DNA from 3 places in the Blautia faecicola genome. Region 3 is predicted to be linked to each of the others. Evidence: riboswitches for the same ligand, from Rfam matches in the RefSeq annotation. Region 3 holds a riboswitch; each other region holds the start of a gene.
What was found. Region 3 has a riboswitch for thiamine pyrophosphate ahead of thiC (phosphomethylpyrimidine synthase ThiC). Riboswitches for the same ligand answer to the same signal wherever they lie in the genome.
Positions count from the first base shown of each region.

Region 1: it holds a riboswitch for thiamine pyrophosphate, as region 3 does, so the genes downstream of both, thiS (sulfur carrier protein ThiS) here and thiC (phosphomethylpyrimidine synthase ThiC) in region 3, are expected to answer to the same signal.
Region 2: it holds a riboswitch for thiamine pyrophosphate, as region 3 does, so the genes downstream of both, thiD (bifunctional hydroxymethylpyrimidine kinase/phosphomethylpyrimidine kinase) here and thiC (phosphomethylpyrimidine synthase ThiC) in region 3, are expected to answer to the same signal.

Region 1 is NZ_SDKC01000001.1:232,161-236,333, forward strand. It holds gene ETP43_RS00865 (zinc-binding metallopeptidase family protein) at 1-189, shown strand, start outside; gene ETP43_RS00870 (DMT family transporter) at 198-1,058, shown strand; gene ETP43_RS00875 (LacI family DNA-binding transcriptional regulator) at 1,170-2,162, shown strand; TPP riboswitch at 2,246-2,353, shown strand; gene thiS (sulfur carrier protein ThiS) at 2,526-2,729, shown strand; gene thiF (sulfur carrier protein ThiS adenylyltransferase ThiF) at 2,732-3,379, shown strand; gene ETP43_RS00890 (thiazole synthase) at 3,499-4,173, shown strand, end outside.
Region 2 is NZ_SDKC01000001.1:1,118,718-1,122,890, forward strand. It holds gene ETP43_RS05045 (adenylosuccinate synthase) at 1-1,030, shown strand, start outside; TPP riboswitch at 1,086-1,194, shown strand; gene thiD (bifunctional hydroxymethylpyrimidine kinase/phosphomethylpyrimidine kinase) at 1,445-2,260, shown strand; gene cytX (putative hydroxymethylpyrimidine transporter CytX) at 2,253-3,422, shown strand; gene purF (amidophosphoribosyltransferase) at 3,891-4,173, opposite strand, start outside.
Region 3 is NZ_SDKC01000001.1:1,364,035-1,368,207, forward strand. It holds gene tpiA (triose-phosphate isomerase) at 1-158, shown strand, start outside; gene thiC (phosphomethylpyrimidine synthase ThiC) at 323-1,633, opposite strand; TPP riboswitch at 1,969-2,079, opposite strand; gene ETP43_RS06120 (homoserine dehydrogenase) at 2,288-3,574, shown strand; gene ETP43_RS06125 (AAA family ATPase) at 3,753-4,173, shown strand, end outside.

The DNA of each region.
Region 1 (4,173 bases), 1.1 Mb from region 3:
ACGGACGCAGATGCTATTCATATGGCAGGCAGGGGGATACCTACAACAGTTATGTCCATACCTCTTCGCTATATGCATAATCCGGCAGAAGTGTGCAGTATGAAGGATGTGCAGGGATGTATTGACGTGCTTGCGGAATTTTTATGTGGAATCGGGTCTGATATTTGCCTGAAACCTCTGAAAGGATAAGGTGATTTATGAAAAAATATATGGCGATTGCCGGATTGGTATTAGTTACTGTTATCTGGGGAGGAGGATTTGTGGCCAGTGACATGGCTCTTGACAGTCTGTCGCCTTTTCAGATCATGACCATTCGTTTTCTGTTGGCTTCCGTGCTTATGGGTGGGATAAGTATCCGAAATCTTAAAGGAATAAAAAAAGAGGAAGTAACTGCAGGAGTTTTTATGGGCGCAGCTCTTTTTATTGGGTTTTCTCTTCAGATCATAGGACTGCAATATACGACTCCGTCAAAGAATGCGTTCCTCACAGCCACAAATGTGGTGATTGTTCCTTTTATTACTTTCCTGATCTGCAGGAAAAAGGTAGGATTCAGAGGTATAATAGGAGCAGTGCTGGCCATAGCAGGGGTAGGACTTCTGTCCCTGGATAAAGATCTGTCTCTGGGACTGGGTGACGGACTGACCCTTATATGTGCAGTGGGCTTTGCTTTTCAGATTTTTCTGACAAGCATCTTTGTGAAAAAGTACAGGGCATCTGTGTTGAACTTTATTCAGATGTGTACGGCAGGTATTTTATCATTGATATTCATGATTGCCTCCGGGCAGGTGCATTTTCAGGTTACTGCAAAAGGATGGTGGAGTGTTCTCTATCTCGGCATTATCAGCACAACGGTCTGCTATCTTCTTCAGACAGCATGCCAGAAGTATGTGGATGAGACAAAGGCGGCGATTATTTTGTCTATGGAGTCTGTCTTTGGAACCTTGTTCTCGGTCATGATTCTTCATGAAAGTATCACATTGCGCATGATATTGGGATGTATCATTATTCTGGCGGCGGTTATTCTGGCGAATTCAGCCACGGAGGAGACAGCGTCGTAACAATTCGTTGCGTGGTTGGGGGCAATATGGTAAGATAAACCATGAAATGCACTGACATAGCTGATGCGATTCGAAAAATATTGAAAAGTATCATGCAGAGAGGGAGTTAAGATGGCTACAATAAAAGATATCGCAGAGCGTACCGGTTTTTCCGCAGCGACAGTCTCCAGAGTTTTGAACCATGATGAGACGTTGAATGTGCAGGATGAGACCAGAATGAAAATATTTGATACTGCCAGGGAACTTCAGTATCAGGCAAAGGAAAGAAAAAGCAGGAAGCGTCACCTGACGGTTGGAGTTTATTATTCCTATTCCAGAGAGGAGGAGCTGAGAGATACTTATTATCTGACAGTCCGTCTGGCGGTAGAAAAAAAACTAGAGGCAGAGAATATGGAACGCTGTCAGATCCAGAATCTGGAGGAACTGAAGAATCTTGGAGGACTCGATGGCCTTTTGTGTCTTGGAACGTTCAGTAAGAGTATGGTAAGGCAGATAGAAGCCTTCAAAAAACCCACAGTATTTCTGGATGCTATGCCAAAAGGAGATCAGTTTGATTGCGTAGTCAATGATCTGGACAGTTCTGTGGAAGCGGTGATGGATTATCTGACAGGACTGGGACATAAAAAGATAGCATTTATTGGCGGCTATGAAGTCGACAAGGATGGCGAGGAAGTGCATGATGAACGAATGGTAACTTACAAAAAATATATGGAGCGAATCGGTGAATTCTCTCCGGCACTTGTGCGGGTGGGAAGCTTCACGCCGGAGGACGGTTATGTGCTGTGCAGGGAAATCCTGGAAGGGAAGGAGAAACCTACAGCAATATTTGCAAACAACGACTCTCTGGCAGTGGGCTGTTATCGGGCAGTCAGTGAAAAGGGACTCCGGATTCCGGAGGATGTGAGTATTGTGGGATATAATGATATAGCGGTGGCCAACTATCTGGTTCCGCCGCTGACTACAGTGCGCCTGCATATGGAATTATTGGGTGAGGAGGCGGTTTGCCTTCTTCGTGAACGCATCACATCCTCCAGGGAGATAGGGTTAAAAGTGATCGTACCTGCGAAGCTTATTGTACGTGGCAGCGCAGACAGGGTAAAATAAAAAGCGAAGCGATGTATTAATTAAAAAAGACAAAAAATATATTTGACAGAACAGAAAAAAATAATTATACTTGAACTGTCAAATAAATAGAACCGGGGAGCTTATGTGATAGGCTGAGAGGAAGTTGAAAATTTCGACCCGTATACCTGATTTGGATAATGCCAACGTAGGAACGTTATGTAAGAGAGTCGGTAACTGTGAAGCTACAGAAGAATTACGACAGATTTAACGGGAGATACTTAGGTATCTCCTTTTTTACGCGAATCCGGGTATAAAAGAATGAGATTGAGCGAGAGTTCATGAAGGGGCGCACCACCGAGGGTACGTTTCTTTGTGGACTCTTTTTTGCTTCAAGGAGGTGAGATGCAGGTGATCAAAGTAAACGGAAAAGAAATCGAACTGGAGAAGGCAACTTCTGTAGAAGTGTATCTTGAAAGTGCAGGATACCAGATGAAGCGGATTGCAGTAGAACTGAATGGCGAGATCCTTCCCAAAAACGAGTATGCGGACAGGATGTTAGAAGACGGAGACTGCATGGAGGTGGTGACATTTGTAGGAGGAGGCTGAAAATGGAGACAACGAAGGTTTTGACTAAAGAGGAAATACAGGCTGCACTTGAAGAACGTCATTCACCGGAAAAGCAAAAGAAACTGTCCGAAGGCCGGGTGACGATCGCAGGTCTCGGAGGTCTGGGATCCAACGTGGCATATGCACTTGCACGTATCGGCGTGGGCCATCTTCATCTTATTGATTTTGATGTGGTGGATATTACGAATCTGAACCGGCAGCAGTATTTTACAGAACATATCGGTATGTACAAAACAGATGCTTTAAAGTCTCTGCTTCAAAAGATTAATCCGTATATCGATATTCAGACGGATTGCATCAAAGTGACAGAAGAGAATCTGATTTCACTTTTTGAGAATGCAGGAATTATATGTGAAGCATTTGACAATCCGGAGGCAAAAGCCATGCTTGTAAATGGAATTCTGGAGCATTTTCCGGAGAAAAAACTGGTGTCCGCATCCGGAATGGCCGGGTATGGAAGCAGCAATACAATTCGTACCCGGCGATTGATGAAAAACTTCTATCTTTGTGGGGATCAGGTTACGGAACCGACCTATGGCAACGGACTGATGGCGCCGCGGGTTGCGATCTGCGCAGCCCATGAAGCCAATATGATCACCCGTTTGCTGCTTGGAGAAGAAGAAATATAGCAGCTATTCAGCAGACATTGTGAAAACAGTGAACGATTACGAAGTATAAAGAATACAGGTAACTATTCAGCAGATATTAAGTAGACAATGAACAGTTACGAAGAAGGAGAAATAAACCTATGAGTACAAAAGATACATGGAGCCTTGGAGGACATGAATTTACATCAAGATTTATCTTAGGATCAGGAAAATTTTCTTTGGATCTTGTGAAAGCCTGCATTGAAAAAGCAGACGCACAGATCATCACACTGGCACTTCGCCGTGCAAACGAAGGGGGACTTGCCAATATTTTGGATTACATTCCGGAGAATGTAACCCTGCTTCCGAATACATCCGGAGCAAGAAATGCCCAGGAGGCAGTGCGGATCGCCAGATTATCAAGAGAAGTGGGATGTGGGGATTTTGTAAAGATCGAAGTTGTACACGATTCCAAATATTTATTACCGGATAACTATGAGACGATCAAAGCAACAGAAATCCTTGCAAAGGAAGGATTTGTAGTTATGCCTTATATGTATCCGGACCTGAATGCGGCAAGGGCTCTGAAAGATGCCGGAGCAGCCTGCATCATGCCACTGGGAGCACCCATCGGATCAAACAAAGGTCTGGCGACAAAGGAGTTTATCCAGATCCTCATCGATGAGATGGATCTGCCGATCATCGTTGATGCGGGAATCGGCCGCCCGTCTCAGGCATGTGAGGCTATGGAAATGGGAGCGGCTGCCGTTATGGCGAATACAGCAATCGCGACAGCCGGAGACGTGCCGGTTATGGCAGAGGCATTTAAAAAGGCA
Region 2 (4,173 bases), 250 kb from region 3:
CCAGGATATCGTATCCAAAGGGGTACCGACACCGAAGATCCTGATTTCCGACCGTGCACAGATGGTAATGTCTTATCACATTCTGTTTGATCAGTACGAAGAAGAACGTCTGGGTGGCAAATCCTTCGGATCCACAAAATCAGGTATCGCTCCTTTTTATTCTGATAAATTTGCAAAGATCGGTTTTCAGGTCAGCGAGTTGTTTGACGAGGAAGCGCTGAAAGAAAAAGTAGCAGGCATCTGCGAGAAAAAGAACGTTATGCTGGAGTATCTGTATCACAAACCGCTTCTGAAACCGGAAGAGATTTTTGAAGAGCTGATGAGCTACAAGAAGATGCTGGAGCCATATGTATGCGACGTATCTTTGTTCCTGTGGAACGCACTGAAAGAAGGAAAAGAGATCCTGTTAGAGGGTCAGCTGGGATCCTTAAAAGACCCGGATCACGGTATTTACCCAATGGTAACTTCTTCCTCCACACTGGCAGGATACGGTGCAGTAGGAGCAGGTGTACCGCCATATGAGATCAAGAAAATCATCACCGTATGTAAAGCATACTCCAGCGCAGTAGGAGCAGGAGCATTCGTATCCGAGATATTCGGAGACGAGGCAGATGAGCTGAGACGCAGAGGCGGAGACGGCGGCGAGTTCGGTGCAACAACCGGAAGACCGAGACGTATGGGATGGTTCGATGCAGTGGCTTCCAAATATGGATGCCGTATGCAGGGAACTACCGATGTAGCGTTCACCGTACTGGATGTTCTGGGATATCTGGATGAGATTCCGGTATGTGTAGGATACGACATCGACGGCAAAGTAACTACAGACTTCCCGACCACCACACTGCTGGAAAAGGCAAAGCCGGTGTATGAAACTCTGCCGGGATGGAAATGCGATATCCGCGGTATCAAGAAATACGAAGATCTGCCGGAAAACTGCAGAAAATACATCGAATTCGTAGAAGAGAAGATTGGTTTCCCGATCACCATGATTTCCAATGGTCCGGGAAGAGATGATATCATCTACAGATAAGAAATGCTATACCGGGATTGCTTTATTGCTGTGCAATTTTGCAATCCTCAAAACCGAATAGAAAACGGGGAGCTTGCATAAGCAGGCTGAGAGGAGACTGGCAGCGTTTCGACCCATAACCTGATTTGGATAATGCCAACGTAGGGATGATTTACAGAGAAAAACAGGCACACCATCCTTTTGGTGTGTCTGTTTTGGCTTGCGTTGCATATCAATAATTGATCCGGTGAATCAATTTTGATACGCGAGTAATGAGCCAGAATCCATGCTTGCATGGAATTATGGCGAATACCGCGAATGCTCATGAAACATGCAAAGCATGTTTTATGAGCTGATATAAGCGGCGGATTGGGGGCACCACCTTTCGTCGCTATAAAAAAGTAATGGTGAATTCATATGCAAAGGAGAAAAAATATGAGAACAGCATTAACAATCGCTGGCAGTGATTCCAGCGGAGGCGCCGGCATCCAGGCAGATATCAAGACGATGATGGCCAATGGCGTATATGCCATGAGTGCCATCACGGCTCTGACAGCCCAGAATACAACCGGCGTAACAGCAATTATGGAGGCAACTGAGGAATTTTTAGGAGAGGAACTGGACAATATTTTCACAGATATCTTTCCGGATGCAGTGAAGATCGGAATGGTTTCGTCCTCCGGTCTGATCATAAAGATTGCAGAAAAACTGAAAGAGTATGATGCAAAAAATATCGTGGTTGATCCGGTTATGGTGGCTACCAGCGGAGCCAGACTGATCAGTGAAGACGCGGTAAGCACCTTAAAAGAATATCTGTTTCCGCTGGCACAGATCCTGACACCGAATATCCCGGAGGCAGAAGTACTTTCCGGTATGACCATCACTTCTGAGGCGGAGATGATGGAGGCGGCTAAAGTGATCGGTGATCAGTACGGATGTGCGGTTCTGCTAAAAGGCGGTCATAAGGTGAATGATGCCAATGACCTGCTTTATCATGAAGGAACCTGCCAATGGTTTTACGGAAAACGGATCGATAACCCGAATACTCATGGAACCGGCTGTACGCTCTCCAGCGCGATCGCTTCCAACCTGGCAAAGGGATTTCCTATGGATGTGTCTGTAGAGCGCGCAAAGGCCTATATTTCCGGTGCTCTGGCAGCTATGCTGGATCTCGGCAAGGGCAGTGGTCCGATGAACCACGGGTTCGACATTACCGGAGAATATGTAAAGGAGGCATCTGATCATGAGTGAGAAAAGAACTTCTTTATTTGAAAACGGCCTGATCTGGTTTGGAGCGGGGGTATCGATCGCCGAGATCCTGACCGGAACGTACCTGGCTTCGCTGGGCATGAAAAAGGGATTGGCAGCGATTCTTGTGGGACATCTGATCGGATGCATCCTGTTGTTCCTTGCAGGTGTGATCGGTGGTAAAGTAAGAAAAAGTGCCATGGAAACCGTAAAGATCAGTTTTGGACAAAAAGGCAGCCTGTTTTTTGCCCTTCTGAATGTGATCCAGCTGGTGGGCTGGACCGCGATCATGATCTATGACGGTGCGCTGGCCGCCAATCAGGCCGCCGGTGTGGGCAACTGGGTCTGGTGTCTGGTGATCGGTGCGCTGATCGTTTTATGGATCGTGATCGGTATCACCAACCTTGGAAAGCTGAATACGGTTGCCATGGCAGCATTATTCATCCTTACCCTGATTCTCTGTAAAGTTATTTTCTTCGGAGATTATACAGCAGAGACCGTGGCAGCTGATGGACTGACCTTTGGCGCTGCTGTGGAACTGGCAGTGGCGATGCCGTTATCCTGGCTTCCGCTGATCAGTGATTATACGAGAGAAGCAAAACAGCCGGTAAAGGCAACCGCAGTCAGCGCTATCGTCTACGGTGTGATCAGCTGCTGGATGTACCTGATCGGTATGGGAGCAGCCATCTATACCGGCGAGAGCGATATCGCCCAGATCATGGTAAAAGCAGGTCTTGGTATCGTGGGACTGCTGATCATCATCTTCTCCACCGTTACTACGACCTTCCTGGACGCGTATTCCGCAGGAATCTCCAGTGAGACCCTCAGCCATAAGCTGAACGGAAAATATATCGCCATTGCGGTTACTGTCGTAGGTGCCCTGGCAGCTATCGTATATCCGATGGATAATATTACAAACTTCTTATACCTGATCGGATCCGTATTCGCTCCGATGATCGCGATCCAGATTGCGGATTTCTTCCTATTAGAAGAAGACCACAGCGAAAAAGAAATCCAGATTTCCAATATGGTACTGTGGGTGATCGGCTTTATCTTGTACCGGATCCTGATGAAAATAGACATCCCGGTAGGCAATACACTGCCGGATATTGCGATCACGGTGGTACTGTGTCTGATCTGGGGAAAAATCAGTAAAAAGAAATAGAAAATAAAAATACAGATATAGTAAAGTGATTGGGATAGCCAGAAAAGTAAGCGGATATCCAGTCGGAAAAGTGTATCTGAAAAACGAAAGGCGTGAGTCATAGAAATAAGACTTACGTCTTTTTTAGACGTATCACATATCATGAATTGGTCTACAGCATTGAAAAACCAGTCCCCGGCGGAAGCGTTCTCCTTGCAGCAACACTTTGTGGGCGCTTAGGGTAAGCTTTAAGATCCGACACCTACGTAGACTTAGGCTCGAGCGCTCTCGCGAGAGTCTTAGTCGAAGTTGGTGGCTAGCTTAAAGTTACCCTGCCCACGTTGCTGCAAGGAGAACGCTTCCGCCGGGGACGTCCCCTTTTTCAATACAACCCAACGGGAAAAGGCGCATACCCTTGGAGAGAGGTATACGCCCTTGCGTAAGAAAAATGTGATGTATGTAATCGGAGAAGTAATACTTCTTCCGCGATTACTGATTTGGTATATCCATCGGATAGTGATTGTCAAAGCAGGCCTTACACAGCGGCAGGTCACCGACCATCGACTGGAGATCTTCAATCTTCATATATCCTAAGGAATCAGCTCCAATTAACTGTCGGATCTCTTCCGTTGAATGGGAAGAGGCGATCAACAGCTGATTGGACGGTACATCGGTACCGAAATAACATGGGTACAGGAAAGGCGGTGAGCTGACGCGCACATGCACTTCTTTTGCACCGGCATGTTTCAGAAGGTGGATCAGATTGGCGATC
Region 3 (4,173 bases):
ACGATGATGCTACAGCAGCAGAGATCCGTATCCAGTACGGTGGATCCGTAAACTCCAAAACAGCAGCAGACCTGTTTGCTCAGGCAGACATCGATGGCGGACTGGTTGGAGGCGCTTCCCTCAAAGAAGAATTCGGACAGATCGTAAACTACAAATAAATCCTTACATTTGTAAAAAGTAAATAAAGAAACGTGTCAAAACGCCACGAAACGCAAGAAGATCTGGTGATATTCAGCAGATCCAATGCGCTTCGTGGCGTTTTATAATTTCATCATAATTACTTTTAAATGAAAAATACACGATCATTTAAAAAGTGATAATTTTACAAAATATCAATATACTCTCCGGCGAGGGCTTTGTTCATGCTTCTGACAGCACAGAATTTGCCGCACATGCTGCAGGTATCGCTGTGGTCATCTTCCGGCATTCTGCTGGCGCGGATGGATTTGGCAGTTTCCGGATCTAAAGCACAGGCATACTGGGCATCCCAGTCGAGCACACGACGTGCATCTGCCATTTTATCATCTATATCACGGGCGCCGGGGATTCCTTTGGCAATATCAGCTGCATGAGCTGCGATTTTGGAGGCAATGATTCCCTGCTTGGTATCTTCTACATTTGGAAGAGCCAGGTGTTCTGCAGGTGTTACATAACAAAGGAATGCAGCACCGTTCATGGCAGCAACGGCGCCACCGATGGCCGCGGTGATATGGTCATATCCGGGAGCAATATCGGTGACAAGAGGTCCGAGTACATAGAAAGGAGCTCCCATACAGATGCTCTGCTGGACTTTCATATTGGCAGCTACCTGATCCAGAGGCACATGTCCGGGACCTTCCACCATAACCTGTACATTGTGATCCCAGGCACGTTTTGTCAGTTCTCCGAGACGAACCAGTTCTTCAATCTGGCATACATCGGTTGCATCTGCCAGACATCCCGGCCGGCAGGCATCACCTAAAGAAATGGTTACATCATATTCCTCACAGATATCAAGAATTTCATCATAATATTCATAGAATGGATTTTCCTCTCCGGTCATGCTCATCCAGGCAAAAACCAGACTTCCTCCACGGCTGACGATATTCATTTTTCGTTTGTGCTTTTTGATCTGCTCGATGGTTTTTCGTGTGATTCCGCAGTGGAGAGTGACAAAGTCCACACCGTCTTCCGCATGCATCCGGATCACATCTATAAAGTCTTTTGCGGTCAGAGTTGCAAGATCACGCTGATAATGAATAACGCTGTCATAGACAGGGACCGTACCGATCATAACCGGACATTCACTGGTCAGTTTACGGCGGAAAGGCTGGGTATTTCCATGGCTGGAAAGATCCATGATGGCTTCGGCACCGAGTTCTACAGCGCTCATTACTTTTTTCATTTCGATATCATAGTCTTTACAGTCACGGGAAACACCGAGATTGACATTGATTTTTGTGCGGAGCATACTTCCAACACCTTCCGCACTTAAACAGGTGTGATTTTTATTGGCGCAGATTGCTACTTTACCTTCTGCAACAAGCGTCATCAGTTTACTGACATCCATATGTTCCTTTTCGGCTACAAGGCTGATTTCGGGTGTGATGATTCCCTTGCGTGCCGCATCCATCTGAGTGGTGTAATTTCTCATGTTGTTTTGCCTCCATTCTTTTCACATACATAATAAAAAAGTATCTGTTTTTGACGTCAGCAAAACACAGACGTATCCATGCAGAACAAAAATCATACGTCCGGAGAATCTATAGGAGTAGTTGCTGACGCCTGCATCAGAAAGCAGGTTCCGGGTTTCTGATGCTGAACAAAATCATAAGATTTTGTCTTTTTTACAGCGGTACAAAGTGGTGTCCCCAATGCATCGCTTTTGACAGCCGGATATACTGCGCGAAATAAAAAGGACCCTTACCTGAGTAAGGATCCTGTAATCTGTCTGATGGAAAAAAGAAACAGTGTGTGTATGTCTACCTCTTTTATCCGGTATATCTTTCCTACGTTGGCATTATCCAAATCAGGTTTTCGGGTCGAAACGGAATCACGTCTCCTCTCAGCCGGCTTTCACCAGCTCCCCGTCAGCAATATAAAGGTTGTCTGGTACATCGAAACGATGCACTTAATGTTATTATGTATCAGAACAGGTGAAAATGCAAGAGAGAATTCGGAGAAATTTCAGTGTATCCGGAACTTCACACTTCACAAGTTCACTTTAGTGTGGTAAAATGGGCGAAAAGTGATGTTGCCCTGAGAAAAGAAAGTCAGGAAACTTTCTTGGGCGGAAAAGGAGAAACATATGGCAGACAGAGTCATTAAAGCAGCCCTGCTTGGTTTAGGTACCGTAGGCGGTGGTGTTTATAAAGTGCTGAAAATGCAGGAAGAGGAAATGATCCCGAAATTGGGTGCAAAAGTGGAATTGAAGAAAATTCTGGTTCGTAATATTGAAAAAGCATCCAAAAAGATCGATGATCCGTCCTTGCTTACGGATAACTGGAAAGAGATCGTGGAGGATCCGGAGATCGAGATCGTTATTGAGCTGATCGGTGGCATGGAACCGGCAAGAACGTATATTCTGGAAGCTCTGGAAGCAGGAAAAAATGTGGTAACTGCCAACAAAGATCTGATCGCAGCTGACGGACATATTCTGCTGGATACCGCAGCAAAGAATAAGAAAGATTTCTTACACGAAGCGGCAGTAGCCGGTGGTATCCCGATCATTCGTCCGATCAAGCAGTGTCTTGCAGGAAATCATATCTCAGAAGTGATGGGTATCATGAACGGAACTACCAACTTTATCCTGACTAAGATGAGCCAGAATGGCATGGAATTCGCCGATGCCCTGAAACTGGCACAGGAACTGGGATATGCGGAAAGTGATCCGACCGCTGATGTGGAAGGACTGGATGCGGGAAGAAAGGTTGCGATCCTTGCCAGCGCTGCTTTTAATTCACGGGTTACCTTTGATGACGTATATACGGAAGGAATCACCAAGATCACAGCGACGGATATCCAGTATGCCAAAGAGATGGGCTGCGTGATCAAACTCCTTGGTGTGGCAAGAAATACACCGGAAGGTATCGAAGCGAGAGTCCATCCGATGCTGATCGATGTCAATCATCCACTGGCGTCTGTTAATGATGCATACAACGCAGTTTTTGTACAGGGGGATGCCGTACAGGATGCCATGTTCTATGGCCGTGGTGCCGGAGAACTGCCGACAGCCAGTGCAGTTGTGGGCGATGTCTTTGATATTGTAAGAAATATTTTGAATGATTGCTGTGGACGAATCGGATGTACCTGTTATAAGAATCTTCCGATCAAGCACATGAACGAGATCAGCAGTAAGTTCTTCATTCGCATGTTTGTGGAAGACCGTCCGGGTGTACTGGCCAATATTGCCAGTGTATTTGGCAACAGTGGTGTCAGTCTGGCGCAGGTTATCCAGAGAAGAAAGAATGACCAGTATGCAGAGATCGTAGTGATCACAGATGATGTGAAAGAGAAGAATCTGAAGGATGCGCTGGCAGTGGCAAAGGGCATGTCTACCGTGAAAGAAATCTCCGGAATGATTCGTGTGGCATAAAAAGAAAACAACTGTGTTGAGTCACAGAAAGTGCACACAGCACTTGAAAGTCCTCTCATATCAAGTTATAATGTAACTATTCGTTCAAATGTAACGAAAGAGACATGAAAACAGGGAAAAATATCATGCAAAATGCTGATAAAACACCTGAATCACTTGATATGGGAGGACTTTTTACATGGAACAATCAAGAGCCTGGGTGCAGGCATTAAGAGAAAATATCGGAAAAGTACTGGTTGGAAAGGAAGAGACTATTGATCTGGTGCTGACCACACTGGCAGCAGGAGGACATGTATTGCTGGAAGACGTGCCGGGAACCGGAAAGACCATGCTGGCAAAATCGCTGGCAAAATCCTTAGATGCCGAGTTTGGAAGAATTCAGTTTACCCCGGATCTTTTGCCGTCCGATATTACAGGTCTGAACTATTATAACCAGAAAGCAGGAGAATTCCAGTTCCGGCCGGGTCCTGTATTTGCCAATATCATTCTGGCAGATGAGATCAACCGTGCCACGCCGAGAACGCAGGCCAGTCTGCTGGAGTGTATGGAAGAACGTCAGGTGACGGTGGATGGTGTGACGAGAAAGCTGGAAGAGCCAT